3 regions of the Candidatus Limousia pullorum genome follow, and region 3 is predicted to be linked to each of the others. Evidence: predicted binding sites of a transcription regulator. Region 3 holds the regulator's gene; each other region holds the start of a gene.

Region 1 (10,585 bases), 490 kb from region 3:
TACCGCAGAGGAATACACCGCCGATAAAGAGAAGCAGATAATTGTTTGAGAACAGCTGCTGAATAAGCTTGATGAATACTGTTTCCTGTGTTGAAGCATCAAGCTGTGTGGTCAAGAATCCTCTTGCCACAAGACCTATCATACATGCGGCGCCAAGTGAAAGGATAATCCAAACAATAGCGATTGTTCTTGATTTTTTAACTTCAGCTTCGCTTTTGATAGCCATAAATCTTACAAGAATGTGAGGCATACCGAAGTAACCCAAAGCCCAGCCAAGGTTTGAAATAATGGAAACCACGCTTACAGGTGAACCGTCAGCATTTTTCATAAAGTTGAGATAATTCTCAGGATTTTCAACACCGTTTGCAACAAGTGCATCGTGGAAACCTGTGTTGTATGTAAGCATGCCGTAAGCCAAAATCGGAACAGCAAGGATTGCGATAAGCATCATGAAGCCCTGAACCAGGTCAGTAGCACATACAGCCTTAAATCCGCCCATAAATGTGTAAACAAGAATAACAACAGCGGCAACAACAAGACCATAGATATATGTGCTGTTAAATCCATCTGTTGAGCCGTCGGAAAAAACAGTTGCAAAGAGCTTTGCGCCTGAGCTGAAAGCGGATGCCGTGTAAACTGTAAAGAAAATAGTGATAATTACAGATGATACAACCTGGAGAATACCGGTTTTATCGTGGAAACGGTTTTCAAAGTATCCTGGGATTGTCAAAGCGTTGTTAGCTTTGATTGTGTAGCGGCGAAGTCTGCCGGAAACCAAATACCAGTTTAAAACCGTACCAATCAAAAGTCCTATAGCTATCCAGATTTCGCCGGTTCCTGCAATGTAAACGGCGCCGGGAAGACCCATCAAGAGCCAACCGCTCATGTCGGAAGCCTGTGCGGAAAGGGCCGCAGTCCAGCTGCCGAGATTTCTGCCGCCCAGGAAGTAGTCTTCGTTTGTCTTTGTGTTTTTTACATAGACAGCACCGATGACAATCATAACTACCATATAGACGGCAAATGCGATTAAGATAATAATCTTATCCATTAAACATCTCTCTCCTTAAAAATATTTGTTTTCGGAAAAACACATAATCACATTTTATCAAAAAACTGGTATAATTGCAAATGTTTTTTAATTGTATATGAAGAAAAAAGGAAATAAATCTGAAAAAATGATGAAATAAAAGTCTTAAAAGGATTAAAAAAGCCAATATGCCAAAATCTTATTGATTTACCCAAAGAATGGTTATATAATATAATTAGGTAATTATGCAAATGCGGATGTATACATATATATAAATTGTTATTCATCATTATTGCAAGAGGTGTGTATATGAATTTCGTTAAAAGAACATGGACAGAAATAGATATGGACAGAGCCATACATAATTTTAAAACAATTAAAAAAGCGGCTCAGGGCAAAAAGGTTTGCTGTGTTGTAAAAGCTGACGCTTACGGACACGGAGCTGTGGAGCTTGCGGTTATGTATGAACAGCTGGGCGCAGATTTCCTTGCTGTTTCAAATATGGACGAGGGAAAGGAGCTTAGAAAATACGGAATAAGCCTTCCTATACTTATTTTGGGTTATACCCCGTCAATGTGTGCAAAGGAGCTTGCGGAGAATAATTTCTCACAGGCGGTATACGGCACAAAGTATGCTCAAAAGCTGTCCGAGCAGTGTGTTAAATATGGAGTTGAATGTAAGATACATTTAAAAATAGATACAGGTATGAGCAGAATAGGCTTTATGTGCCAGAGCTTCCCAAGAGATGAAAAAAGCATTGAAGAAGCTTATCAGGCGGCGACTCTGCCAAACCTTGTAACCGAGGGCATATTTACCCACTTTGCAGTTTCCGATGAAAGAGAAGAGGGCAAAGAGTTTACATTAAAGCAGTATGATAACTTTGTACATACAGTAAAAAGCCTTGAGGACAGAGGCATAAACTTTGAAATAAGACATTGCGCCAACAGCGGAGCTATTGAGGATTATCCGATGTTTGATATGGATATGGTGAGAGCCGGTATTATTCTTTACGGACTTTCTCCGTCTTCAAAGCTTAAAGACGCTTTGGATATAAAACCTGTTATGAAGCTTGTTACCTGCATTTCATATGTAAAGGAAATAGAAGCGGGAGCAACCGTAAGCTACGGAAGAACATTTACAGCAGATAAAAAGATGAAGATTGCCACAGTTCCCATAGGTTACGCCGACGGATATATAAGAAAATACGGCGAAGAGGGATATATGCTGGTAAACGGCAAAAAGGCAAAAATAATAGGCAGAATTTGTATGGACCAGACAATGCTTGATGTAAGCGGTATTGAGGATGTCAATATAGGCGATAAGGTTATTGTGTTCGGTGACGGCTCAAAGGGAGAGCCTACAGCAGACGACCTTGCACGCTGGTCGGAAACAATAAATTACGAGGTTATATGTATAATCGGCAAAAGAGTTCCCAGACTTTTTGTAAAAGACGGAAAAATAACGGATGTGATGTATAAATTATGAAATTACTTGCAGTTGACGGAAACAGTATTCTCAACAGAGCTTTTTACGGCGTAAGACCTCTTACAACAAAGGACGGACGTTTTACAAACGCAATATACGGCTTTTTGACAATGCTCAATAAAATAAAAAACGACACAGCGCCTGATTGTGTTGCTATAGCCTTTGACCTTAAAGCGCCAACTTTCAGACACAAGGCGTATTCCGGATATAAAGCCCAGAGAAAGGGAATGCCCCAGGAGCTTGCTTCTCAGCTTCAGCCCCTGAAAGATTTGCTCACACTGCTTGGATATAAGCTTGTAACCTGTGAAGGCTATGAAGCCGACGATATTTTGGGTACTCTTTCCGCAGAATGTGAGAAAGAGGGCTGGGAATGTGTTATAGCAACAGGTGACCGTGACAGCTTGCAGCTTGTATCTGACCTTACCACAGTGCGCCTTGCCGCAACAAAGCAGGGAACAGCTACTGCTATTATTTATGATAAGGAAAAAATAATGGAGGACTATGGAGTATCTCCCCGTGAGCTTATTGAGATAAAGGCAATTCAGGGCGATACATCCGACAATATCCCTGGAGTTGCGGGAATAGGACCCAAAGGCGCCGGCGACCTTATTAAAAAATACAAAACCGTTGAATATATATACGATCACCTTGATGAGCTTGATATTAAGGACGGAGTAAGAAAAAAACTGGAAGCCAGCAAGGATAACGCAATTTTGTCAAGAATGTTGGGCGAGATAAACAGAGAAGCGCCGATAGACAAAAAACTTGCAGATTACAGCGTTTCCGGAGGCGATGACGAAAAAGCCGCAGATTTTATGGCTGACTTGGAGCTTTTCTCACTTATAGAAAAGATGGGCTTGAGAAACAGCGGAGTAAAAAAGGAAGAGAAAAAGAAAGAAAAGGAAAAATTAACCTTTAGAGATTGCTTGTCCGAGGAAATCGATGTTAAAAATGTTTTCGGCAAAGACGAAAAGGATATTTTTATAACATATATAAAAGAAAGCAAAACATCTCCGGAGTGCATATATGCATGTAACGGTAAAGAGGTGTACAGACTTTCTGTGGAAAAGCTTTCCGATTTCTCACAGCTTGAAAATAAAATAGTAGCCTACAGCAGTAAAGAGATTTATTCTTTCCTTGATAAAAACGGAATAGATAAAAATAGTATTATATTTGATATAACGTTGGCGGCATATCTCTTAAATCCCTCATCAACAGACTATTCAGTCAGCAGACTGTGCGAGGAATATAAGGTTGAGCCGGCGAAAGCTGAAGCAGAGGATGAGGTTTTGCAGTTTGTATGTGAAAACGGAACATTGCCTGATTTATATGAAAAACTGAAATATGAGATTTCAGACAAAAATCAGGAAAAGCTTATGTATGAAATCGAGCTTCCTTTGTCAAAGGTTTTGGCAAAGATGGAAAACGTGGGCTTTGCCGTGGACAAAGAAGGAATAGAGAATTACGGCAGAGTTATAAATGAAGAAGTGCTTTCAATTCAAAATCAGATTTACGAAGAGGTTGGATATGAGTTTAATATAAACTCACCAAAACAGCTGGGCGTTGCACTCTTTGAAAAGCTGGGACTTCCCGCAAAGAAAAAAACAAAGAGCGGCTACAGCACCAACGCCGACGTTTTGGAGGATTTGAGAAAATACCACCCTGTAATAGATATGATTTTAAAATACAGAACACTGGCAAAGCTTAAATCAACCTACTGCGACGGACTTTTAAAGGTTATCGGCGATGACGGAAGAATACACACAAACTTTAATCAGACCGAAACCAGAACAGGAAGAATAAGTTCAACAGAACCAAACCTCCAGAATATTCCTGTTAGAACTGAGATAGGTAGGGAATTAAGAAGATTTTTCTGTGCCAAAGAGGGCTGTGTCCTTGTGGATGCCGACTATTCCCAGATTGAACTGAGAGTTCTTGCAGATATTTCAAAAGATGAAAACATGATGCAGGCGTTTAAGGACAACGAGGATATTCATACAGCTACAGCCTCACAGGTTTTCAATATGCCCAGAGATTTTGTAACTCCAATAATGAGAAGCAGAGCCAAAGCGGTAAACTTCGGAATAGTTTACGGAATAGGTGCTTTTTCACTTTCAAAGGATATAGGTGTTACTACAAAAGAAGCTTCTAACTATATTAAAGCATATCTCAGCCATTACAGCGGCGTTGATAAATATATGCATGATGTAACCGAAAAGGCGAAAGAGGACGGCTATGTTGAAACAGTTTTCGGCAGACGCAGATATCTTCCTGAGCTTAAAACAGGCAACCATATAACAAGAGCTTTCGGTGAAAGGGTTGCCAGAAATATGCCTATACAGGGAACAGCGGCGGATATAATCAAAATTGCCATGATAAGGGTTGACAATCGACTTCAGGATGAGGGACTGAAAGCAAAGCTTATTTTGCAGGTTCACGACGAATTGATTGTCGAAGCTCCTGAAGAAGAAAAGGAAAAGGTCAGCGCAATTTTGAAAGAAGAGATGGAAAACGCAGTAAGTCTTTCCGTGCCCCTTATAGCCGATGCGGCTATTGGCAAAACCTGGTATGATGCAAAGGGCTGATAACTTGCAAATACTGAATTTTTTAAGAAAGCATAAAACTGCCAAAAGTAAAAAGGTGATGGTAAATATGGCAGAAAGAAAGACAAATATTAAGAATGTAGTTTTTATCTGCACCGGCAACAGCTGCCGCAGTGCAATGGCTGAGGGGATTTTTAAAAAGCTCTGTGCAGAAAAAGGCTATGACATAAAATGCAGCAGTGCAGGAACTGCCGCTTCCTCCGGATACGGTGCTTCAAAATATGCTATTGAAGCCTGTAAGGAAATCGGTGTGGATATAAGCAGACATAAATCACAGGGTATATACGGTGTAGATTTAAAAGAAGTAGACCTGTTCTGTGTGGTTTCAATGTACCACGCAGATATCCTGATGAGTATGGGAGTTCCTCAGAATAAAATTTTTGTAATGTCAAGGGAAAAGGGTGGAATAACAGACCCGTTCGGCAGTGATCTAAATTTTTACAGAGCCTGCCGTGACGAGATAGTTTCCGTTCTCACAGACCTTTTGGAAAAGCTTTGATATATGAATATAGTTATTGAAAAGGCAAAAGCCTGTAATTTACAGGAAATTGCAGATATTGAAAAAGAAATTTTTTCAACTCCTTGGTCACTTAAAAATATAACGGACACTTTTAAAAATGAAAACAACTGTTTTTTTGTGGCAAAGGATTTGGAAAGCGGCGAAATAGTGGGTCATATCTGTCTTGAAACGGTTTTAGACGAGGGAATTTTGACCTCTATAGCTGTCAAAGAAAAATATCGAAACAAAGGAATAGCCAAAAAGCTTATGGACTCTTTTATAGATGAAGCTAAGAATAGAAATATTGCATTTATAAATTTGGAAGTAAGAGCTTCAAATGCGCCGGCTATTGCTTTGTATGAAAAATATGGTTTTGAAAAAGTGGGTACAAGAAAAAATTATTATTCAAAGCCGACGGAAGACGCCTTGCTTATGATGTTAAATTTTTAACAAATACTAAGGCGCAAAATGAGAGGAAGTGTAATATGAAAATACTTGCAATAGAGTCATCCTGCGATGAAACAGCGGTTGCAGTTGTTGAGGATGGCAGAAATGTGTTGTCCTCGGTAGTGGCAACACAGGTAGAAGAACACAGACTTTACGGTGGAGTTGTGCCTGAAATAGCCTCAAGACGTCACGTTGAAGCTATTGAGGGGGTTACAGCAGAGGCGCTAAATCAAGCCGGTGTGACAATGGATGATATAGAAGCCATTGCGGTGACACATGCTCCGGGACTTATAGGCGCACTGCTTGTAGGCGTAAACTTTGCAAAAGGACTATCTTTCGCAACCGGCAAACCACTTGTTCCGGTACATCATTTGAGATCCCATATAGCTTCAAACTACATATCCCATCAGGATTTGAAGCCGCCATTTCTTTGTCTGGTTGTTTCAGGTGGACACAGCCACATTGTTATGGTTGAGGACTATACAAAGATGAAAATAATAGGCAGAACCCGTGACGACGCCGCAGGAGAGGCTTTCGACAAGGCGGCGAGAACAATGGGAATGCCATATCCGGGCGGAATTGCAATGGATAGAGTAGCAGAAAAGGGAAATCCTTTAGCTTACAAGCTTCCAAGGCCGACAGTAGACGGTTGTCTCTATGATTTCAGTTTTTCCGGACTTAAAACAGCCATAATAAACTTAATACACAATGCTTCACAAAAAGGGGAGACACTTCCTGTAGAGGACTTGTCAGCATCTTTCAGATATGCAGTTGTTGACTGTCTTGCTACAAACTTTATTAAAGCGGCAAAAGACTTGAATGTTAAAACATTGGTGACAGCAGGAGGAGTTTCTGCAAACTCATTGCTCAGAAGAAGGCTGGAAGAAGACTGCGAAAAAAACGGTTTTGCTCTTTATATGCCGGACAAAAAGCTCTGCGGAGATAACGGGGCAATGGTTGGCTCTCAGGGATATTATGAATATTTAGATAAAAATATTGCAAATCTAAGTCTTAACGCAGTGGCTACACTTCCTATAGATTACAGATAATATTTTGTTTAATACACACGTTAATAGGGTTAATGTTTCGGTAGATACTGATAATTGTAACTAATATTTCTTTTCTATTATCAAAAATAACCATTTGTAAAGATGATATGAAAAGGAAATATTTACAAAGGTTCAACCCTTAAAAATGCAGGATTTAAAATTAAAACGTGCATTTTATCTTTTGTGATAAGGCTGAGTTCACATATTTTTAATGATTTTTATCTATTGCTACTAAAAAAACGGAAGTAAAGTCAGCATAATTCGACCATTATATTGATTGATAAAGATTTGACAATGTGATATAATGTTTAAGGTATAAAAACAAAATTTATATATACTTTTTACCATTTAAAGGTAAACTCTCGAAAGGGGAAACAAAACAATGACAAACAACAAATCAGTTTTGGCTTGGCTTGATGAAATGAAAGCCCTCTTGACACCTGATGAGGTAGTATGGATTGACGGCAGCGAAGAGCAGCTCGAGTCACTCCGTGCACAGGCTTGTTCAACAGGCGAGCTTATTAAGCTTAACCAGGAGAAACTTCCAGGCTGCTACCTTCACAGAACTGCTGTGAACGACGTAGCTCGTGTTGAGGACAGAACATTCATCTGCTCAAGAAAAGAAGAGGATGCAGGTCCTACAAACAACTGGAAAGACCCTCAGGAAGCATACAAGATGCTCTTTGATATCGCAAGAGGCAGCTATAAGGGCAGAACAATGTACATTATCCCTTATTCAATGGGCCCAATCGGTTCACCTCTCGCACAGATCGGTATCGAGGTAACAGATTCTATCTATGTTGTACTCAACATGGCTATCATGACCCGTGTTGGTCAGGCTGTTCTCGACGTTCTCGGCGACAGCGAAGACTGGGTTAAGGGACTTCACTCACGCTGCGACATCGACGCAGAGAAGAGATATATCTGCCACTTCCCAGAGGACAACTACATCATCAGCGTTAACTCAGGTTACGGCGGAAACGTTCTCCTCGGCAAGAAGTGCTTCGCTTTGAGAATTGCTTCTTACCTCGGTAAGAACAATCAGTGGATGGCAGAGCACATGCTCATCCTCGGAATTGAGAACCCACAGGGCGAAGTTAAGTATGTATCCGCTGCATTCCCATCAGCTTGCGGTAAGACCAACCTGGCTATGCTTATTCCACCAGAGGGCTATACTTCAAGAGGCTACAAGGTATGGACAGTAGGCGACGATATCGCATGGATGAGAAAAGGCCCAGACGGCAGACTTTATGCAATTAACCCAGAAAACGGCTTCTTCGGCGTTGCTCCTGGTACAAACAAAAAGTCAAACCCAAATGCTCTTGCTTCAACTCAGAAGGGCACAATCTTTACAAACGTTGTTCATAACCTTGATGACAACACAGTTTGGTGGGAAGGTCTTGACAAGAATCCACCAGAGAACGCTGTAAACTGGAAGGGCGAGCCATGGAACGGCAAGACCGCTACAGAGAAGGGCGCACATCCAAACAGCCGTTTCACAGCACCTGCAAAGAACTGCCCATGCATCAGCCCAGAGTTTGACTCAACAGCAGGCGTTCCGATTTCTGCTATCATCTTCGGCGGCAGACGTGCTCAGACAACTCCACTCGTATATCAGTCAAGAGACTGGAATAACGGTGTATTTGTAGGTTCAATCATGGCTTCCGAGACAACAGCAGCTGCAACAGGTGCAGTAGGTGTTGTTCGTCGTGACCCAATGGCTATGCTCCCATTCTGCGGTTATCACATGGGCGACTACTTCAAGCACTGGATCGAGATGGGCGAAATCCTCGGCGATAAGGCTCCAAAGATCTTCAATGTAAACTGGTTCCGTCTTGACGACGAGGGCAACTTCCTCTGGCCAGGATTCGGCGATAACTTCCGTGTACTCGAGTGGATTATCGACCGTTGCGAGGGCAAGGCAGATGCAGTTGAAACTGCAATCGGTTATGTTCCACATGCAGACGACATCAACCTTGATGGTCTTGATATGGACAAGAAAACTCTCGAAGACATCCTCTATGTTGACAACGCAAAGTGGCTCAAAGAGGCTGAGGGTATCGAGGAATTCTACAAGAAGTTTGGCGACAAGCTCCCAGCAGAGCTCAAGGATCAGCTTAACAGCTTGAAAGAAAGACTTTCAAAGTAATTTAGTTTAAGATTACTTTATAATAAACAAAGGCGTATGGTTTATACCATGCGCCTTTTGTAATATGAAAATTTAAATACAGAAAATAAAACCCTTCCAACCGAATTTAATTGTTCAGTTGGAAGGGTCATTTTAATTAGTTAACAAACAACTTAAAACGATTATCAGCCTTTAATAAGTTTAATCTGAATAAGTGTTGCGTCAATGACGGTGATTTTACCGTCTTTGCTTACATCAGCATACTCTTTATGGAAGCCTGCTGTCTGCTCATATCTTCTTGAAACATAGTTCTGAATCATTGTAGCGTCGTTGATATCAATTCTGTGGTCGCAGTTTACATCTCCGATTTCATATTCCTGACCGCCGTCGGAAGTGAAGTTGAAGGTATATGTCTTCTCAGATGCAACTGAACCGTCCTCAGCTACTACCTTTACAACTGTCTTTCCTGGAACAGAAGTTGCAGGAACAACTGTTACGGAAGCGTTGTTTGTAACCTCGAATGTAACCTCAGGAGCCTTTCCTGATACAGAAATATTGTATTCTGTAACTGATGGGTCAAACTCTGCAAAGTCAGCTCCGCCAACTTTTACGTTGGTAATTTCATATGTAGACTTCTCTACAACTTCCTTACCGTAAAGCTCGATTTCAGTAACACCGATTGACTTATTTGTTCTGCACTTCATGTTTACTCTTACAATGCAGGTTTCAACAGGTTCAAAGGTGATTGTTGTCATTTCGCCTGACTTAGCTTCTGGTTTTCCGCCTACGTAAGTTACTTCTGTCCAGTTAGCGTCGTCGTTGAATGGATGGTCAGCAATGTTTGCAATGTGACCTCTTGGGTTGTTAACTCCGTTAGCAGATTTGCTTGGAAGTTCGAAATCAAGAGGACCTGTGTAGTACTCAATCTTGTAAGACTCTGGAAGCTGAGTTGCTCCGCTGTCGCCTTCTGTAAAGAAGCCTACCTTCATTGTATCAACATAGTTTTCTTTAACATCGCCTTCATGAGCCATGATAACGCCTACCCAGTCACCGCTTCTTGCAGTTCTCTGCCAGTTACACCAGATGTTCTTGCCTTCATTATCTGATGTAGCGAAGGAAATACTTCCGTCGTTGAGTTTTTCAACTCTGTCAGTTGAACCGGCTTCATCGTTTGTAAATGAAGCAACTGCGAATGGGAGTTCGTAACCGTTTCTTGTCTGATAGTAGTTAGCACTCTGAGTAAGGTCTGTTTCAGTAACTCTTACCTTTGCTGTAACAGTATATTCAGACTCGTTTACTGTTGCTTTACCTTCAACTGTTACAATTGTATTGTCCTCAACGCTGAAG
Region 2 (10,585 bases), 1.3 Mb from region 3:
GATTATACAGTAGTATAAAATTTATGTCAATATAAAAATTAAACTGCGATACGGTTTATATTTGATTGTATTTATGCTATAATCCTCTTGGTGATTTTTATGATATGTAATTTATGTCCGAGAAATTGTAATGCCGAAAGGGAAGAATACAGCGGAAAAGGATTCTGCAAAATGGGAACTACCCCGAAAATAGCTTTGGCGGCTCCTCACTATTGGGAGGAGCCCTGTATCAGCGGCAAAAACGGCAGCGGTACAGTGTTTTTCAGCGGCTGCACCATGAAATGCGTATTTTGCCAGAACTACGAGATTTCTTCAATGGGTCAGGGCAAATATGTGACCGCCTATGAGCTTTCGGAGATTTACCGCAGTCTTGAGGATAAAGGGGTTCACAATATAAACCTTGTGACGGCAACCCATTTTATAGATGAGATTATAAAAAGCTTTGAAATATACATGCCTAAGATTCCCATAGTTTACAACTGCGGAGGCTATGAAAAGGTAGAAACCCTTAAAAGGCTTGAGGGAATAGTATCTGTTTATCTTCCTGATTTTAAATACGGATTTAACGAGCTGGGAGAGAAATATTCAAAAGCCGTCAATTATGTTGAAACAGCCGAAAACGCCATAGGGGAAATGGTTCGTCAAAGGGGAAAAGTACAGTTTGATGAAAACGGCATGATAACAAGCGGCGTAATCGTAAGACATTTGATACTTCCAAACCATACAAAAAGCAGTATAAAGGTTCTTGAAATTATCAAGGAAAAATTCGGCGATAATGTGCTTGTAAGCCTTATGGGACAGTACATCCCTATGGGAAAAGCCGAAGACTTTGAAAAGCTCAACAGAAAGATAACACCGAGAGAGTATAACAAGGTTTTGGATGTTTTATATGATTTGGAAATAGATGGTTTTGCTCAGGAGCTTAAATCGGCGGATAAAAAATTTGTTCCTAAATGGGATATTTAGATAAACCTTGTTAATTTTTCGTTTAATTTGGTGAACGGAAATGACCGTTGCTTTGATTTTGAGATAAATTTTTAAAAAATTTTTAAAAAAACTTGCAATACAAGGAAAAACATGGTATAATTCACCTGTATTCTAAAGTGCTTACTGAACTCGCATGCTTTTGTAAGTCATTTGCGGCACATGATTTACAAGAGTATGCGATTTTTTATCAGAAGGGAAAGTAGAGTATAATTATTTTTATTACATATTGGAGGATCTACTCATGAACAACGGAACAGTTAAGTGGTTCAACGAAGCAAAGGGCTACGGATTTATTTCTAACGACGACGGCGGCGACGATGTATTCGTACATTTCTCAGCTATCGAGGTTGAGGGTTTCAAAACACTCAAAGAGGGTCAGAAGGTTACTTTTGAAACAGAATCAGATACAAAAAATCCAGGCAGACTCAGAGCAGCACACGTTCGTCCTGTTTGATTTTTCATCTGAAAATAACAGACTACAAAAATCCGGCCTTTGCCGGATTTTTTTATTTTTTATGAACATAATAAAAAACAGGAAAATAGTTCATAGTTTCTTGTAGAATTTTCATCTTTTGAAAAAATAACGTAAAATTTCGATGATTTCAATATGAAAGCAATAAAAACTATTGACATTTAGCTAAATAAAATGTAAAATTATTACAACGTTCAGCGTATGAACGTTATCTGTTATTAGGCTTTATGTTTGTGTTTACATGGAGGTATGCATTTTTTACATTTTAAATCAACTTGTAACTTTGTTAAAATATTAACAAGGTTAAAGAGAGATTTATTGTGTCTGATTTTCATGAGTTTCTCAAAGACTACTCCCGTGTAAATATAATCGGGTAACATCATATGACTAATAAAAAGGAAGGCGATTTGATGGCTAATAATCAGTATCTTACGGTTGACAGCATTGAAACACTTGAAGAGGCTCTTGCCAGAGTTAGAGAAGCCCAGAAGAAATTTGCTACCTACACTCAGGAGCAGGTAGACGAGATCTTTAAGGCTGCTGCTCTTGCAGCTAACCAGCAGAGAATTCCTCTTGCAAAGATGGCTGTTGCAGAAACAGGCATGGGAATTGTAGAAGATAAGGTTATCAAGAACCACTATGCTGCTGAGTATATCTATAATGCATACAAGAACACAAAGACTTGCGGTATTATAGAGGAAGACAAGGCATTCGGCATCAGAAGAGTTGCAGAGCCTATCGGTGTTGTTGCTGCTGTTATCCCTACAACTAACCCAACATCAACAGCAATTTTTAAAACACTTATTTCTCTTAAAACAAGAAACGGTATCATCATCAGCCCACACCCAAGAGCAAAGAAGTGCACAATCGAAGCTGCAAAGGTTGTTCTTGAGGCTGCAGTTGCTGCAGGTGCACCGGAAGGCATCATCAGCTGGATCGATGTTCCATCCCTCGAGCTTACAAACATGGTAATGAAAGAGGCTGACATCATCCTCGCAACAGGTGGTCCTGGAATGGTTAAGGCTGCTTATTCTTCAGGTAAGCCGGCATTGGGCGTTGGTGCAGGTAACACTCCTGCTATCATTGATGATACAGCAGATATACTTCTTGCTGTTAACTCAATCATTCACTCCAAGACATTTGATAACGGTATGATCTGCGCATCTGAGCAGTCAGTTATCGTTTTGGATAGCATTTATGATCAGGTTAAGAGAGAGTTTGCTAAGAGAGGCTGCTATTTCCTCACAGCAGACGAGACAGAAAAAGTTAGAAAGACAATCATCATCAACGGCGCTCTTAACGCTAAGATTGTTGGCCAGAAGGCACACACAATCGCAGCTTTGGCAAACGTTGAGGTTCCTGAGGATACAAAGATCCTTATCGGTGAGGTAACAAGCGTTGACCTCAGCGAAGAGTTTGCTCACGAGAAGCTTTCTCCTGTACTTGCTATGTACAAGGCAGCTAACTTTGACGAAGCACTTGACAAGGCAGAAAGACTTGTTGCAGACGGCGGTTACGGCCATACTTCTTCTGTATACCTTGATAAGGTAACAGAGGTTGCTAAGATCGAGAAGTTTGCTGCAAGAATGAAGACCTGCCGTATCCTTGTTAACACACCTTCTTCACAGGGTGGTATCGGCGATCTTTACAACTTCAAACTTGCTCCATCCCTTACATTGGGCTGCGGCTCTTGGGGCGGAAACTCTGTTTCAGAGAACGTTGGAGTTAAGCATCTTATCAATATTAAGACTGTTGCCGAGAGGAGAGAAAATATGCTTTGGTTCAGAGCACCTGAGAAGGTTTATATCAAGAAGGGCTGCCTCCCTGTTGCACTTGACGAGCTCAAGGCAGTAATGGGCAAGAAGAAGGCATTTATCGTTACAGACTCATTCCTTTACAACAACGGTTATACAAAACCAATCACAGACAAGCTCGATGAAATGGGCATTACACATACAACATTCTTTAACGTAGCTCCAGACCCATCACTTGCAAGTGCAAAAGAGGGTGCTGCTGCTATGACAGCATTCCAGCCTGACGTAATTATCGCATTGGGCGGCGGTTCCGCAATGGATGCTGGTAAGATCATGTGGGTAATGTATGAGCATCCGGAAGTTGACTTTATGGATATGGCTATGAGATTCATGGATATCCGTAAGAGAGTATATACATTCCCGAAGATGGGTGAGAAGGCATACTTCATCGCAGTTCCAACATCTGCTGGTACAGGTTCCGAGGTTACACCTTTCGCTGTTATCACAGACGAGAAGACAGGCGTTAAGTATCCGCTTGCTGACTACGAGCTTCTTCCAAAGATGGCTATTATCGATGCTGACGTTATGATGAATGCTCCTAAGGGACTTACATCTGCTTCCGGTATCGACGCATTGACACATGACCTTGAGGCATATGCATCAATGATGGCTACAGATTACACAGACGGTCTTGCTCTCAGATCTATGAAGATGATCTTTGATTATCTCCCAAGATGCTATGACAACGGTCCAAACGATCCTGTTGCAAGAGAGAAGATGGCTAACGCAGCTACTATGGCTGGTATGGCATTTGCTAACGCATTCCTTGGTGTTTGCCACTCCATGGCTCATAAGCTCGGTGCTTTCCATCACTTGCCACACGGTATTGCAAACGCATTGATGATCGACCACGTTCTTAGATTCAATGCTGCCGAGACTCCCAGAAAGATGGGTACATTCCCACAGTACGATCATCCGCATACACTTGCTCGTTATGCTGAGGTTGCAGATTATCTCGGAATTAAGGGTAAGAACGATGCTGAGAAGCTTGATAACCTTATCAAGGCAATCGACGAACTCAAGGAGAAGGTTGGTATTAAGAAGACAATTAAGGAGTACGGCGTTGACGAGAAGTACTTCCTTGATACTCTTGATAATATGGTTGAGCAGGCATTTGATGATCAGTGCACAGGTGCTAACCCAAGATATCCGCTCATGAGCGAAATCAAGGAGATGTACCTTAAGGCTTATTACGGCGAGTAATCAATCGGTTTAAGCCCGATAAAATAAGCCCTATAAAAAGTTTATTTAAGGGAGGATTTATAATGGAATTCGAGAAAGTTATTGGCGTTCGCACCAACAAAACTGTCTATAAGGATGGAGACAAAGCTATAAAAGTTTTCGACGAGAACTTTTCTAAGGCAAACATCCTCAACGAGGCTCTTAACCAGGCTCGTGTAGAGGAAACAGGACTTAACATTCCTAAGGTTCAGGAAGTTAGCAAAATCGACGGCAAGTGGGCAATCACTTCCGACTTTATCGAGGGCAAAACTCTTGCAACTCTTATGGAGAAAAATCCTGATAAGCTCGAGGAATACATGAACATGTTCGTTGACCTTCAGCTTGAAATGCATTCAAAGAGATGTCCTTTGCTCAACAAGCTTAAGGATAAGATGCAGAGAAAGATCTCCGAGACAGACTTTGATGCAACAACAAGATATGAACTTCATACACGTCTTGAGTCCATGCCTAAGCACAATAAGGTTTGCCACGGTGACTTCAACCCAAGCAACATTATTGTAAAAGACGACGGAACAATGTACATCCTTGACTGGTCACATGCTACTCAGGGTAACGCTTCCGCAGACGCAGCCAGAACATATCTCCTGTTCTATCTCGAGGGCAAATTTGCCGAGGGCGATATGTATCTTGATCTCTTCTGCAAGAAGAGCGATACAGCTAAGCAGTATGTACAGCAGTGGCTTCCAATCGTAGCAGCTTCTCAGTCCGTAAAGGGTAATGAGAAGGAGAGAGAATTCCTTCTCAGCTGGGTAAATGTTTGCGATTACGAATAATCGGAGGAAAACATTGTGAAAATTACGGCTTGTATTGGCAGTTCATGCCACGTAAAGGGTTCCAGAGCAGTTGTAGAAGGTCTTAAGCGTCTCATCAATGACAACGACCTGGTTGATAAAGTTGAATTGGCAGGAGCTTTCTGCCTTGGAAACTGCCAGAACGGTGTCAGCGTTAAAATTGACGACGAGATTTTTTCAGTATCCCCTGATACTGTAGAAGATTTCTTCAAAAATGAAGTTATCACAAGACTTTAATTAACTGTATAAAATAAATTTCGACGGCGGTGACTAATCTCACCGCCGTTTCTTTTTTATATCCGATTTTTTTTATATCCGACCTGCATGGGTTTATTTTGGAAATAAACGTCGTTTCAGGTCGGGCGAGACCTTTGGTTAAGTAAATTGGAATGGCTCGCTCTCATTTGGATTTTATTTTTTATATCTGTCGTACATTGGGCAGCATAAGGAGATGAACTTTTATTATAGGTTGGGATAGACGTTTTGATTTATAAATGAGATTGGTTATGATGCGTTTAGCATTGATATAAAATAATATATAAAACGTCAATGCACAATGAATTTATTTTTCAAGAAAAACCTGTATGTTAGCAGACATGGGATTACCAAGGCACTGCTGTCACTTTGGCAGGAGGCTTGAAGAATGGAGTCACTCAATGCTTGTTATATAATCTTAATAATAGTGTCCATTTGTTTTTGGATATCAGTCGTCTTGATTTTTAATGGCGTATATGCTAAAATTTAATATGTATTTGTATGACTGAAAAATCAGACGAAATTTAAGAAAAGAGGTTAAAAAATGGCATTAAAGGTAACATTGCTGGCATATACTCCCGACCCTCAAAAGACGGTAGCAATGGCGGCAAAACTTTGTTACTCACCCTCAAAGATTTCCGACATCGGAGAGGGACTGACCGATGAAAAGGTTTCATCTTTTGTTGACATGCTTTCTGAAATAGGACACGAAAGCCCTATAGAACACGCATCCTTTACCTTTGGAATAGAGGGAGTTTCCCGTGCTTTGCTGGCACAGATAACAAGACACAGAATAGCTTCCTACAGCGTTCAGAGCCAGAGGTATGTGGCAGAAAAGCAGTTTGAATATGTTCTGCCTCCTGAGATAGAGAAAAATCCTGAGGCAAAGGAAATCTTTCTTGATGCAATGAAAAGAGACCAAGAGCAATACGACAAGCTTACAGAAATCCTTAAAAAGCAGGCTTACGATGAGTTTATTGCTTCCGGTATGGACGAAAAAGCTGCGGCTAAGGCGGCGGAAAAGAAGGCTATAGAGGACGCTAGATTTGTGCTTCCAAACGCCTGTTGCACAAAGATGATTTGCACATTTAATGCACGCAGTCTCAAAAACTTCTTTGCCCACAGATGCTGCAACAGAGCTCAGTGGGAGATAAGAAGTCTTGCTGAGCAGATGCTTATGCAGTGCCTTGAGGTTGCTCCCGAGCTGTTTAAACACTGCGGACCGCCATGTCTTTTCGGCAAATGTCCGGAGGGCAAAATGAGCTGCGGAAAAATGCAGGAAGTGAGAAAAAAATATGGCAGGTAAGCTTATTGTTATAGAGGGCTTGGACGGAAGCGGAAAAGCTACTCAGGCACAGTTGGTTTATGATAATCTTTTAAAATCAGGAATAAATGTCAGAAAAATTTCCTTTCCCGACTATGAACAGCCAAGCTCTGTACTTGTTCAAATGTATTTAAAGGGAGAGTTCGGAGATAAACCCACTGATGTAAACGCCTATACTGCGTCATCCTTTTACGCTGTAGACCGTGCGGCAAGCTTTTTGAAATTTTGGAAAGAGGATTATGAAAACGGTACGGTGTTTGTTGCTGACAGATATGCCACTTCAAATGCGATTTACCAGCTTTCAAAGCTTTCCGACGAAGAAAAAGACGAGTATCTTTATTGGCTTGAGGATTTTGAATATAAAAAGCTGAAGCTTCCGGCTCCTGACGCCGTTATATATCTGGATGTACTGCCTGAGGTTTCTCAGAAGCTTCTCAGTGAAAGATATAAAGGTGACGAATCTAAAAAAGATATTCACGAAAAGAATATGAATTATCTTTTAAACTGTAGAAAATCCGCTATGTATTCAGCAGAAAAGCTTGACTGGAGAATAGTTAACTGCTGTGCAGACGGTGAAATCAGAGGAATTTCAGAAATAAACGAAGATATAATGAAAATTATAAAAGACTCGGTTTTATGATTGATAAAATAATCAATTATTTTTCCTGAAAATGTTAATAATAAAAAGAGATTGATGAAAACAGATATATTTTCATCAAGAGAGCGAACGATTATCGTTCAAGAGAGGATTTTTAAATTTATGACAGAATTAAAAAAAGGTTTGCTTGAGTTTAAAGAGATAGAACTGGAAGATGTAGAAGCCTTTACAAAAATTTTTGAAAGCTCTGGCCATATGGGTTCCGACGCTTCATTTGCCACAATGTATTTGTGGGGTAAAAGATACGGAATAAAAGCCGCTGTAAAGGACGGTTTCGTTATTAAGATTTTCGGAGAAGAAAACGACAAGAAATACAGCTACCCCTGCGGAAAAGGCGATATAAAATCCGTAATCGAAACCATAAAACAGGATAGCATTGAGAGATACGGAAAATTTATCGGACTTGCTATGCTCACAGATGAGAATAAAGAAGAGCTTGAGCAGCTTTATCCGGGTGAATTTACCTATGAAGAGATGGATGGTTCCGCTGATTATATCTATTTGAGAACTAATTTGGCTGACCTGCCCGGAAAGAAGTACCACGCAAAGAGAAACCATATCTCAAAGTTTAAAAGACTTTATCCGGAATATCGCTTTGAAAAGCTCGGCAAGGAAACCTTTGACGACGCACTGACAGTTGCGGCTAAGTGGTGTGCGGTAAACGGTTGTACCGGTTCAGGTGGAGAAAGTCTCGGCGCCGAATACTGCGCAATCAACAGAGCTTTTTATAATTTTGATACCCTGGGAATGTTCGGCGGGGTTCTTTATGTAAACGACGAGCCTGTTGCCATGACTGCGGCGTCCAGAATAAACGATAAGGTTTGCGACGTAAACTTTGAAAAAGCTCTCAATTTTGACGGAGCTTATGCAATGATTAACAACTGCTTTGCCCAGACCTATACGGATTATGAACTTTTGAACCGTGAAGAGGATATGGGAATTGAGGGACTTAGAAAAGCAAAGCTTTCCTATTACCCTGAAAGAGTTTTGACAAGATATGCCGCAATTCCAAAGGAATGATTGTTATGGAAAGGCAGTACAGAAAAGTACCTGACTGTGAAAAACAAGCTTTAAGACCTCAGCTTGAAAATATCTGGAAAAAGTGCTTTTTCGATACGGATGAGGGCACAAAATTTGTTTTTGAAAATATTTATCCCGACAGCAGATGCTATTGTTGTTTTACAGACGATATCTGCTGTGCCTCTCTTTATCTTATTGACGGTGAAATAGAGGATAAAAAGGGAGTTTTGCAAAGGGTTCATTATCTTTTCGGAGCGGCAACATTGCCCGAATACCGAAAAGGAGGAATAATGTCTTCCCTTATAGAATACGCTCTTATGGATAGCTTTAAAGAGGGCCACAAGGCTTCGGTTTTGCTTCCGGCAAACGAGGGTCTTTATTCCTATTACGGCAAGCTGGGATATGTTCCTTTGTACGGAACTGAGATTAGAGATTATGAGCTTTTAAAAAATCATAAATCGGAAAAAATCCCTTTAATTTATGATGAAAAAGAAAAAACAGATAATATAATTAAACTGAGGAAAACTGCAAAACAGCCTGTTCAGGTTATGCAGTTTCCCGATAAAACAGTTAAAAATGCTTTGGGATACAACAGCATTTACAATGGTTTTTCCCTTTCCGGTGAAGATTTTTACATGACGGTTCAGAGCAGTTCAAAAGAGGCTGTGGTAACCGAATTTATATCGGAAAAACCTGTGGAAGAAGTGCTGAACAGCGTGTTTTCTGAATTTGATGATATAAAGAAAATCACAGTAAGGGTTCCCTGCTGTTCTGAAAATAAATTCGGAATGATAAATGTCCTTGATAAGTCTGTGGAGTTTTCCAATAAGATTTATATAGGACTTACAAAAGATTAAAATAAAGGAGGAAACGACAATGATTTATTGTTTCTTGGCAAACGGATTTGAGGAAATCGAGGCTTTAGCTCCGGTTGATATATTGAGAAGAGCTGAACTTGAAGTTGTAACCGTAGGTGTGGGCGGAAAAGAAATCAGAGGTTCTCACGGAATAAAGGTCATTGCTGATATTGAGGAAAGTGAAGTTATCACAGACAATATGGACATGGTGATTCTTCCGGGAGGTATGCCCGGCACACTTAATCTGGACAATTCTCCTATTGTTGCGGCAAGTGTAAATTACTGCGTGCAGAACGACCTGCCGGTTGCTGCAATCTGCGCCGCTCCTTCTGTTTTGGGACATCTTGGAGTGTTAAAGGGCAAAAAAGCCACATGTTTCCCGGGCTTTGAAAGTGAACTTGACTGCGCCCAGCATACAGGCGAGCCTGTAACAAGGGACGGAAAAATAATAACATCAAGAGGAGCGGGCTGTGCTGTAGATTTCGGTCTTGAGATAGTTTCTCTTCTTTTGGGAGAGGACAGAGCCGAAAAGCTCAAAGGTGCTATGCAATGCCCGTAAACGATATCAGAATTGTAAAACGGGAGCTTAGAAAAAAATACAGAGAAATACGTGAAAATATGAGTCCTCAGAAGAAAAGCAGATATGACGAACTTCTGAAAAAAGGATTTTTGGCTTCAAGGGAGTACAAAAACAACGACATAGTTTTTGCTTTTGTATCAAAACCCATTGAGATAGACACAATATCTATTATTGAAGCCGTTTTGAAAGACGGCAAAAGGGTTGCTGTTCCCAGATGTGTCACAGATAAAAGGGAGATGGATTTCTTTTTTATCGAATCTTTTGACCAGCTGGAGAAAAGTACCTACGGACTTATGGAGCCTATACCGGATAAATGCGAAAAGGTCACTGATTTTTCCAAGGGAGTTTGCATTGTTCCAGGACTTGCCTTTGATTCTGAGGGATTCAGGCTTGGATTTGGAATGGGCTATTATGACCGTTTTTTATCCCTGTTTCAGGGTGATAAAATCGGACTTTGCTACAGCAGCTGCGTAAAATGGAAGCTCCCCCACGGTTTTTTTGACAGACCTGTAGATTTAATAATTACAGAAAGGTTTGTCCGCAACATAAGAAAAAGAAAAGCAAACAGGAGACAATAGGAAAGGC
Region 3 (10,585 bases):
ACCTTATCAACGCAGGTATTTTGCCGCTCACATTCGTAAACGAAAGCGATTATGATAAGATTTCTCTCGGCGACGAGCTTGTACTTCCGGATGTTAAGAAAATCATCCTCGAGGGCGGCGACGTTGTAGTTGAAAATGTTACAACAGGCGAAAAGATTATGGCTAAGTGCGAGCTTACAGGAAGAACAAGAGATATCATCCTTGCAGGCGGACTTTTAAACTATACAAAGGAGAACAGCTAACATGGAAAAAATCAGAATGACCACTCCCCTTGTGGAGATGGACGGCGACGAAATGACCAGAGTTATCTGGCAAATGATAAAGGACATACTTTTGACACCTTTTATCGACCTTAAAACAGAGTATTATGATTTGGGTCTTGTTCACAGAAACGAAACAGACGATAAAGTAACCTTTGACAGTGCAGAGGCTACAAAGAAATACGGCGTTGCAGTTAAGTGCGCTACAATCACACCAAACGCTGCAAGAATGCCTGAATACAACCTGAAAGAGATGTGGAAGTCCCCTAACGGCACAATCAGAGCAATTCTGGACGGTACAGTTTTCAGAACTCCTATTCTCGTTAAGGGTATCACCCCATACATTCCAACATGGAAAAAGCCAATCTGCATTGCAAGACATGCATACGGCGACGTTTACAAGAACACAGAAATGGTTGTTGAGCAGGGTTCAAAGGCTGAGCTTTGCGTTACAAAGCCGGATGGCACAGTTGAAAAATCTCTCATCCATGAATTTAAGGATTCAAACGGCATAATCCAGGGTATCCACAACCTTGACAAGAGCATTGGTTCCTTCGCAAGAGCATGCTTCAACTTTGCACTTGACCAGAAGCAGGATATCTGGTTTGCAACAAAGGATACAATCAGCAAGAAATACGACCACAGATTCAAGGATATTTTCCAGGAAATCTATGACAACGAATACAAAGAGAAATTTGAAGCCGCAGGCATCGAATATTTCTACACCCTTATCGACGACGCAGTTGCAAGAGTTATCAGAAGCGAAGGCGGCTACATCTGGGCATGCAAGAACTACGACGGCGACGTTATGAGCGATATGATTGCAACAGCTTTCGGCTCACTTGCAATGATGACAAGCGTTCTTGTTTCTCCTGACGGAATTTACGAGTACGAAGCTGCACACGGCACAGTACAGCGTCACTATTACAAGCACCTCAAGGGTGAGGAAACCTCCACAAACTCAGTTGCAACCATCTTTGCATGGTCAGGCGCATTGAGAAAAAGAGGCGAGCTTGACAACATTCCTGAGCTTTCAGCATTTGCAGACAAGCTTGAAAAGGCTACAATCGACACAATCGAGGACGGCGTAATGACAGGCGACCTCTATCTCCTTTCAACTCTTGAGAACAAGAAGAAAGTAAACACAAGAGAGTTCCTTGAAGAGGTTGGCAGCAGACTTAAAGCAATGCTTTAATCAAAAGAGGTGGTAAAATGGCAAAAAGCAACGGGATTTCCATGTCCGTAATCAGGCGTCTGCCAAGATACTATCGCTTTTTGACAGAACTGCACTCTGAGGGAGTCTTAAAAATCTCCTCCACAAATCTTGCGTCAATAATGAATGTGACCGCTTCCCAGGTAAGACAGGATTTAAACTGCTTCGGCGGTTTCGGCCATCAGGGATACGGATATTGTGTGGAAGATTTAAAAAATGAAATTGAGAATATTCTGGGGCTCAACAACAACTATCAAGCGGTGTTGCTGGGCGCCGGAAATCTGGGCAAAGCCGTGGCACGCCATATAAATTTCAGCGAAAGAGGATTTCAGCTTACAGCTATATTTGACCGTGACCCTGAAAAAATCGGAACAGAGCTGGGCGGCATAATAATCAGAAATGACAACGAAATTTATGATTACTGCCGTCAAAACAAAACCGATGCGGTTTTCCTCTGTATTCCAAAAAACAGCGTTGAAAACGTCATTGATAAGCTTTACGAGCTGGGAATCCGCAATTTCTGGAATTTCAGCCACTATGACATAGCAAAGGTTTATCCCGACACAGTGGTTGAAAACGTCCACATGAGCGACAGTCTTATGACTCTCTGTTACAGAATAAACGACAGCCAAAAAGAAAATTGATTTATAAACATAACCCCGCACCTGCAATAACTGCAAGTGCGGGGATTTTTACTATATTAAACTTAAATACTTTGGCGGCACAGCTTTTGTAAGCCATACACCATTTTCTGACAGATAAAATTTAAAACCATCCTCAGCCATTTTCCCTGTTTCAATTTTCAAAACAGCCGGCTTTCCGTGGCGTTTTCCAACCTTCTCTGCGGTTTCCACGTCCTTTGAAAGATGAACATAAAGCCGTGATTTAGGAACAAGTCCCTCTTTCATAATCGACCCTAAAAATCTTTCCGCCGTTCCGTGATACAGAAGCTCCGGCGGAGTAAGCTCTTTAAGCTCCACATCAACATCGATTGAATGTCCCTGTCTTGCTCTTATTTTGCTCTTGTCATCGCTTAAAGAATATCTCTGCTTGTTGTCCGTTTTTACTATGTATTCAAGCTTTTCCCTGTTGAAATCAGGGTATTTCTTTTTTAATCCATTGATAAGCTCATCTACATTTGCCCAGCCGTTTTTATCCAGTTCAATCCCGATTATTTCGGGCTTGTGCCTTAAAATAAGGCATATATATTTTCCTATTTTTATATCATTCATTTTTATCACTTCCTATAAAAAATACATTGACACAGTTATATTATATGATATACTAAAAATAAAAAGCCAAGGAGATGAGCGGTAATGGCAAAGCTTGAAAAAATGCTCTATGATGATTTTAACAGAATTATCGGAAGAATTGAGGCAGAAATTCTTTCCGGAAGCAGTTCAGCCTCCCTTGAGGACACAAGTGATTTTGTAGACGGAGATGCAAGGTGCAGTGTCAGGGTTTTTGAACGCTATAGCGCATTCGGAGGCAACCGTGTAAGCCTTTCCGTCACTCTCTTTCAAAACGGAAACGGCCCTATACATCTTTCGGCAATCACCGCCGGCGGAAGCCAAGCTATGTTTTTTAAGCTAAATACCGTTGGCGAAGAAGCTTTTCTTGATAAGCTCCGTGAAATACTCTGATAAACAAAAAGTCACCGACTAAACCCAAAAGGCGCAACCGGTGACTTTATTTTTATTAAAGCTCCTTGTCGATTTTCTCCCAGTCAATCTCCTTTGAACAGTGACTGCAACTATCAGGTCTGTGATAAAGCATAGATTTCAAAGGCTTGTTGCAATGAGGACAGCGATAACGCAGATGCGTAAATAAAAACAGTGCGCCAAACACAAGGGTCACGCCCAAAAACATCAATGTAGGAATAAGCTTGGAAAAGTTGCCGTATTGCATAAAGAATGTAATAAAGAAATAGGCATAAGCCAAGATTAAAATAATTGAAATGTATCTTATGTTTTTAATATTTATCTTCATAAACTCTCACCTCTGTATTTGAAATCTATTATACAACAATCTCTATAAAAAAAGCAATATTATTTACAGAAAAAATCCCCGGGAAATTCCCGAGGATTTTTTTGCCTTTTTTACAGCTTTCCGCCTTTTGCAAATCTATCAACTAAACTTTCACTGGGCGTATCACTTTTAACTTTATTCTTATTTATAAGTTCCATTTTGATATCAGTTAAAAGCTGCAATCCTTCGCCTATTCCATAGTTTAACAAACCTGAAAACAATGCGGTAAAGAATACATAATACCAAAATGGATCTTGGTTGGCTAAACCTACTATAGCCCACAGTACACCTACAATAAATATAAGTACCGCAACTATCTTAAAAGCACTTGCCACCTTATTCTCCATAGCTTTTCCCTCCTGTCTCTTATTTTTTTAACAGCAATTAGAAAATGTCCTTTTTATTACTGCAATTTCATTATATCACATATAATTATAAATTGCAATTATTTTTATTTGCAAATATATTTTTTATAATTAAATTTATAATACAAAATGTGTTCTATTATTATAGATTAAAAAAATCTATACTATAAACAGAGGTGATGAATATATGAAAGACAAATTTATTATAAAGCCCAAAAAGACACGCTCAGTTACTATGACAATAAGAATAGACAGCGAAATCAGTGATAAACTGGATGAGCTGTCATTAAAAAGCAACCGTTCACGAAACGAACTAATAAATATGTCCCTGCGTTACGCTTTTGAAAATCTGGAATTTGTAGACGAACCGGAGGATAATAACCCATGAAAAAAGGCTGTGGTCGATAAAACCACAGCCTTAATAATTTTTTATTTAAATTAAGTCAAACCCAATTTGTAAGCGAGCCATTCTAAGTCGTTTAACAAATCGTCTCGCCCGCCTTGAAACGAACTTCATTTTCTAAAGGAAGCTTTGCAAGACGGAAATAAAATATTCAGATGAGAGCGAACCATTCCCAAGACTAAGAAAAACGTCTCGCCCGACCTGTGCAGTCGTTAATTTCCATAGCTAACCCTTGCAGGTCGGATATAAAAATCAAACGGGATGAACTTTGTTTTCCATGTCTGCTACGTCGGAGTTGATGCCAACTTTAGCGTTTCTTCTCTTCTCGAAGAAATCAAGTGATACCTTCGGGAACTGAGCGTAAGAAAGAACATCCTCTTCCTGCTCAAGATACTGTGCAGGGAACTCCTGTCTGAGCTTCTCAAGTTCTGGCTTGAGCAAGTCTGCCGGACGGCAGTTTACAGGCTTCATGTCGCCGATAATCTTCTTTCTGAACTCTGGGTCGATAGGCATTGGAGTTGTACCGTACTTGCCGGCAACAAGGTCCTTAAACTCGTTTGTGCACATCTTGTAACGCTGACCCATGATTACGTTGAATACAGCCTGTGTACCAACAATCTGTGATGTAGGTGTAACAAGCGGAGGATAACCGGAGTCCTTACGAACTCTTGGAACTTCGTTGAGAACCTCTGTAAGCTTGTCTTCCTTGCCTGCGTCCTTAAGCTGCTTCAAAAGGTTTGAAAGCATTCCGCCCGGTACCTGATAGATAAGAGCGTTTGCGTCTGTAGCAAGCATTTTCGGGTCGAGAAGTCCGCTCTTTATGTACTTCTCACGGAGAGTCATAAAGTAATCTCTGATTTCTGTAAGAGCAACAAGGTCAATACCTGTGTCGTACTCTGTACCCTGCAAAGCTGCAACGATTGACTCTGTAGGAGCATGTGATGTTCCGAGAGCAAGTGGGCTGATTGCTGTATCAACAATGTCAGCGCCTGCCTCGATACCCTTCATAAGGCACATTGATGCAAGGCCTGAAGTGTAGTGTGTGTGAAGCTGAACAGGAAGGTCAACAGCTTTCTTGATAGCCTTAACAAGGCTCTCTGTGTTGTATGGTGTCAAGAGAGCAGCCATATCCTTAATGCAGATTGAATCTGCGCCTGCGTCTGCAATTCTCTTAGCGTACTCAACATAGTATTCGTCTGTAAATACAGGGCCTGTTGTGTAGCTTATTGCAACCTGAGCATGAGCGCCCTCTTTCTTTGCAGCCTTGATAGCTGTTTTGAGGTTTTTAATATCGTTGAGAGCGTCGAAAATTCTGATGATGTCGATACCGTTTGCAACTGAACGCTGAACGAAATATTCAAGAACGTCATCAGCATAGTGACGGTAGCCCAGCATATTCTGTCCACGGAAAAGCATCTGAAGCTTTGTGTTAGGGCATTTCTCTCTTATAATACGAAGTCTCTGCCATGGGTCCTCGTTCAAAAATCTAAGACAGCTGTCGAAAGTTGCGCCGCCCCAGCACTCGAGAGAATAGAAACCAACCTTGTCCATTTTCTCAAGTATAGGAAGCATTTCCTCAGTTGTCATTCTTGTAGCAATGAGTGACTGATGAGCGTCACGCAATGCGGTTTCAGTAATCTTTATCTTTTTAGCCATTTTGTATCATCCTTAATATCCAGATTATTTCAAAGTAAGAAGAACCTTTCCTGAGTCAACTGCTTCGCCCTTGTTAACAGTGATAGAAGCAACTGTTCCGTCCTCAGGAGCCATGATTTCGTTTTCCATCTTCATAGCTTCAAGAATTACCAATACGTCGCCCTTCTTAACAGCCTGGCCAACAGATACAGGAACATTAACGATTGTTCCGTTCATAGGAGCTGTAATCTCTGTGCCGCCTGCAACAGGAGCAGGAGCTGCCTTTGGTGCCGGAGCTGCTTTAGGAGCCGGTGCTGCAACAGGAGCAGGAGCTGCACCTGCGCCAAGCTCTTCAACCTGTACGTCGTATGCTGTGCCGTTTACTGTAATTCTCAAATTTTTCATTGTAAAATCCCCTTTTCTAAACCCACGCAGTAAAATAATTTAATGCAGGAATATATTTTATGTCGTTATATGTTTAATCAGATTGTTGAATGTTTCTTTGCAAGTGTTGGAACTCTCTTGCCCTCAAGCATTTCAAGAGCAGCAGCAATCTTGCCTCTGAGCTCGTCCTCAGTGATAACATCCTCAACAAAGCCGTTTTCAGCAGCCTTAAATGCTGAAAGCTCTGCCTGTGCAAACTTCATTGCAGCTTCCTTCTGCTTTGCAGGAACAACGTTCATCTTCTCAGGAGCCATGATAAATGCAGCAGCCTCAGGAGTAACAGGAGAGATAATAGCCTGTGGAAGAGCAAAAGTAACATCTGTGTTTGCGCCGCTTCCAGCCATTGCGATGTACAAAGCGCCTACAGCAGTACCTGTAACAACAGAAATCTTAACAGTTGTTGCCTCAGCATATGCGCTTGTAACCTTAGAAGCAGTCTTGATTGAAGTAAATTCCTCGCTGTTTACAAAAGTGATAACAGGAATTGAGAAAGCGTCGCAGAAACGAACAAACTTTGCAATCTTGTCGCCTGCATGATAGCCAACGCTCTCGCCCTTTGTGCCAACAAAGCCTACAACTCTGCCGTCAACTCTGCCAAGACTTACAATAGCCTGTGAACCGTAGTTTGCATAGAGTTCAAAGAGAGTGTTCTCGTCAGCAACCATCTCAGCAGGGCACTTAGGAGCAGCAGCAGGTGCAGCCTCAAATGCAGCAGCTGAAGAGCTGAGGTTATTTGAAGGGAGATATGTAATAAGCTCTCTTGCCTTTGCAATAGCCTCTGCGTTGTTCTCTGCTGTAAGAGCGGAGATACCCTTCTTTGCGTTATCCTCAGCAGTTCCCTCTGTACCCATTGTGGAGAGAGAAAGTGTAGCCTTTTTATTCATGATGATAAAGTCAGCGTTAGCAGCTGTCAAAGCGCCTGTTCCGAGGCAGTTTCCGAGGATTACGGAAATCTGAGGAACAACACCGGAAAGCTGACCGGAAGCCTTCAAAACATCGCCGTAACCAGCCAAAAGCTCGTTACCCTCTCTGAGCTTGCCGCCGATGCTGTCGTAGAATCCTACAACAGGAGCGCCTGTCTTTAAAGCCAAGTCATATATCTTCTTTACTTTAGCAGCGTGAGCCTTGCTCATTGCGCCGCCGCATACGTCTCTGTTCTGAGCGAAAGCATAAACCGGCATGCCTTCTACCATACCAAAACCTGCAACAACTTCAGCATAGTTCTTGCCGGATTTTGCGAAGCCGTCTATTTCAGAAAAGCTGTTTTCGTCAAAAAACTTCAGCAGGTTCTTATATGCGGATGTATTCATTGCCGCTTCCCTTGCCTTGGTCATTTGTTCAATACTCATTTTAATATTCCTCCATTTAATTCTTTGTCAGAATTCATTCTAACGAGGCAATCTTTGAGTTAGATTACCCCCAAAATATCACAGTTTATATTATATTATAAATTTAGTCAAAGTACAAGAAAAAATTTCTCTTTTTGTTAATTTTTACACGGTTTAAATAATTGACTGAGATTTATCATCACTTTATCGTCAATTTGCTGAAAACCAAGCTGTACAAGCAAGCGGAACAATTCCTTTTTTTCACATTCCATAACGGATATATCCCTGTTCCACGCATAAGAGCCTGCCGCACGGACAAGGCAGTCACCGTCAATTCTGTCCTTTTGGCTCAGTTTTTCTGTATTCGGGCAGTAGTAAAGCTCCATTCCGATTATCTTTAAAAGGCTTCCAACCTGTTCTACACAGATATATCCTATTTCCTGACCCTTTTCCCTTGAAATGAGAGCCTCTGCACAATCTGTCTCTGGACAGCATTTTTCGATTATCTCACTGTCCTTAGATGGTAAAATAGTAAGCATAAAAATTCCCCGCCTTTATTTCTTGACAACATGCCTTGAGGGGTTCGGATTGGCGGTAAGCTTTTTAACCTCTTCTTTGGTAAGCTCACGCCATTTTCCCGGCTGAAGCATACCAAGCTTTACCTGACCAACCGCTGTTCTTTTCAGTCTTGCAACCTCAATTCCCAGCTTCTCGCACATCTTTCTAATCTGACGGTTTCTGCCCTCTCTAAGCACGATTTCCAGAACCGCTCTTCCCTCCTGCTTTTGAATAACTCTAACCTCAGCAGGAGCAGTTTTGTAGCCGTCGATTTCCATTCCCACAGACATTTCCACAATCTGGTCCTCGGTAATTCCCGGGCGCACTGTTACTCTGTAGACTTTATAAATATGTTTCTTAGGATGTGTGATTATGTTTGCAAATTCGCCGTCATTGGTCATCAGAAGCATTCCCTCTGAATCCCTGTCAAGTCTGCCAACAGGATATATTCTTTCCGGAATATCCTTTATAAGCTCCGCAACGCACTTTCTGCCTCTTTCATCGTTCATAGTTGTGATATATCCTCTTGGTTTATGGAGCATAATATATCTGTATTTCGGCTTTGCGGCGGCGGTAAGCTTTTTACCGTTTACAAAAACCTTATCGTTATAGGGGTCAACCTTATCCCCTATTTCCGCAACAACTCCGTTTACCTTTACTTTTCCCTGTGCGATAAGCTCTTCACACTTTCTTCTGGAAGCCACACCGCAGTCAGCCATCATCTTCTGTAATCTGATAATCATTCATTTCCTCCTTCTTGAAGGACTCCGTCCTCCAAACCTCCTGCCAAAGGGACGGTGGTTCCTTTGGCATCCCGGTTTTGCTCACATATGCGTTTTCATTTAGAAAACTGCTTCATTATTCATTTGAGTTATTTTCCGGAAACAGCAAAAAGCTTTCCAATTTATTATTTCCGAGATAAACAACAGCTTTTCCGTAAGGTTCATCCCACATTACGGGCTGATAAATAAATTTAGGTATATAATAACGTACATTTTCTTCTATGTCAAAGTCCTGACCGCCGATTTTTCTCACAAAAGTCAAATTTTTATCGGGAACGAGCTTAATTTTCTCTCCTGTTCCGGCGACAGGCACTTCCACCGAAAGACTTTCCTTTGAAATCTCCACACTTTCCAACAGGGAAAAACCGTAATTGTAAAGGTTAATATGGTCATTCCAGTCAGATGGGGCATTTAATGTTACGGCTATTAAAGTCACTCCGTCTTTTTCGGCGGCAGTCACAAGACATCTTCCGGCGGCTTTGGTAAATCCTGTTTTCCCTCCGATACAGTATTCATACAAGCTCAAAAGCTTGTTATGGTTTGTATAGGAAAGGATTTTACCCTCCGGATAAATAAGCTCCACAGAGCCGTTTTTCATCTTAGCGATTTCCGCAAAGTCCTGATTTTTCATAGCCTCGCCCATAAGCAAAGCCATATCGTAGGCGGTGCTGTAGTGATTTTCGTCGTCCAAGCCGCTGGGAGTTACAAAATGGGTATTGTTCATACCTATTTCTTCCGCTCTTTTGTTCATCATTTCGGCAAATTTTTCAGCACTGCCGCCGATGGTTACAGCCGCCGCATTTGCACCGTCATTTCCGGAAGCCAGCATCATTCCCACTGCCAAATCTGAAAGCCTGAGCTTGTTGCCCTCCTGTAAATACATGGAACTGCCCTCAGCAGCCATATCGAGAGTAAACTCAAGGACTTTATCATCCTTTTCCGCCTCTTCCAGCGTCAAAAGGGTGGTCATAATCTTGGTTGTGCTGGCAATTTTCATTCTATCATTGGCGGATTTTTGAAAAATCACCTCACCGTTGTCCGGACAAAACAGTACCGCCGACTGAGCGGAAAGTTCAGGTTCGGCGGGATTTTCTGCGGCGTCCGCATAGGACGTTTTTATAACCAAGGTCAAAAACATCAACGACAACGCCAAAGCTCCGATTTTTCGCATTATCATAAAATCACCTCACATATTTGTTCACAAATATGCTTTGAAAAATAATTTTATGATAATTTTCAGACATCAAAATTATATTTCAGGGTCGTCAAGCTTTATATCTGCAAAATCTTCCTTTGCAGGCTTGTCCTTTTTAAATATAGCCCCTACCTTGCTCACCATATCGGGAACCATTCCTATTACATTTTCTATGGTTCCGTTATTGTTTTCAACAGTAACCATTCTTACATCGCCCTTACAAACGGTAAGAAATCCGATAGGTGTGATTGAAACGCCTGCGCCGCTTCCTCCGCCGAAGTTATCTCTGTTTTCTCTTTTTGACGGGAAATCTGTTCCGCCTGCGGCAAAGCCGTAGCTTACCTTTGAAATCGGAATAATTGTTGTTCCGTCAG

What was found. The regulator Rex, encoded in region 3, represses fermentation and respiration genes when NADH is low (regulators of the CRP and FNR family bind a similar motif). The targets are predictions, from matches to a motif close to ATTGTTAANNNNTTAACAAT.
Region 1: a site for Rex is predicted at 7,387-7,406, ahead of CGICJO_RS08835 (phosphoenolpyruvate carboxykinase (GTP)). Genes of this name have one in related genera too.
Region 2: a site for Rex is predicted at 1,742-1,761, ahead of adhE (bifunctional acetaldehyde-CoA/alcohol dehydrogenase). Genes of this name have one in related genera too.

What each region holds. Positions count from the first base shown of each region.
Region 1 is NZ_CM171614.1:1,929,740-1,940,324, forward strand. Features, by position in the region: gene putP (sodium/proline symporter PutP) at 1-1,048, opposite strand, end outside; gene alr (alanine racemase) at 1,337-2,512, shown strand; gene polA (DNA polymerase I) at 2,509-5,097, shown strand; gene CGICJO_RS08820 (arsenate reductase/protein-tyrosine-phosphatase family protein) at 5,165-5,614, shown strand; gene rimI (ribosomal protein S18-alanine N-acetyltransferase) at 5,618-6,064, shown strand; gene tsaD (tRNA (adenosine(37)-N6)-threonylcarbamoyltransferase complex transferase subunit TsaD) at 6,100-7,110, shown strand; gene CGICJO_RS08835 (phosphoenolpyruvate carboxykinase (GTP)) at 7,493-9,259, shown strand; gene CGICJO_RS08840 (Ig-like domain-containing protein) at 9,424-10,585, opposite strand, start outside.
Region 2 is NZ_CM171614.1:28,545-39,129, reverse strand. Features, by position in the region: gene CGICJO_RS00180 (radical SAM protein) at 100-966, shown strand; gene CGICJO_RS00175 (cold-shock protein) at 1,229-1,441, shown strand; gene adhE (bifunctional acetaldehyde-CoA/alcohol dehydrogenase) at 1,870-4,476, shown strand; gene CGICJO_RS00165 (phosphotransferase) at 4,539-5,288, shown strand; gene CGICJO_RS00160 ((2Fe-2S) ferredoxin domain-containing protein) at 5,304-5,543, shown strand; gene thyX (FAD-dependent thymidylate synthase) at 6,106-6,867, shown strand; gene CGICJO_RS00150 (dTMP kinase) at 6,857-7,525, shown strand; gene CGICJO_RS00145 (DUF2156 domain-containing protein) at 7,646-8,563, shown strand; gene CGICJO_RS00140 (GNAT family N-acetyltransferase) at 8,569-9,420, shown strand; gene CGICJO_RS00135 (DJ-1 family glyoxalase III) at 9,440-9,979, shown strand; gene CGICJO_RS00130 (5-formyltetrahydrofolate cyclo-ligase) at 9,970-10,578, shown strand.
Region 3 is NZ_CM171614.1:1,436,895-1,447,479, reverse strand. Features, by position in the region: gene CGICJO_RS06455 (aconitate hydratase) at 1-242, shown strand, start outside; gene CGICJO_RS06450 (NADP-dependent isocitrate dehydrogenase) at 244-1,455, shown strand; gene CGICJO_RS06445 (redox-sensing transcriptional repressor Rex) at 1,473-2,117, shown strand; gene CGICJO_RS06440 (RNA 2'-phosphotransferase) at 2,169-2,705, opposite strand; gene CGICJO_RS06435 (DUF6054 family protein) at 2,790-3,116, shown strand; gene CGICJO_RS06430 (hypothetical protein) at 3,172-3,462, opposite strand; gene CGICJO_RS06425 (hypothetical protein) at 3,573-3,848, opposite strand; gene CGICJO_RS06420 (ribbon-helix-helix protein, CopG family) at 4,054-4,254, shown strand; gene CGICJO_RS06415 (oxaloacetate decarboxylase subunit alpha) at 4,522-5,925, opposite strand; gene CGICJO_RS06410 (biotin/lipoyl-containing protein) at 5,950-6,309, opposite strand; gene CGICJO_RS06405 (carboxyl transferase domain-containing protein) at 6,387-7,697, opposite strand; gene CGICJO_RS06400 (hypothetical protein) at 7,835-8,215, opposite strand; gene CGICJO_RS06395 (pseudouridine synthase) at 8,231-8,977, opposite strand; gene CGICJO_RS06390 (D-alanyl-D-alanine carboxypeptidase family protein) at 9,093-10,193, opposite strand; gene ytfJ (GerW family sporulation protein) at 10,266-10,585, opposite strand, start outside.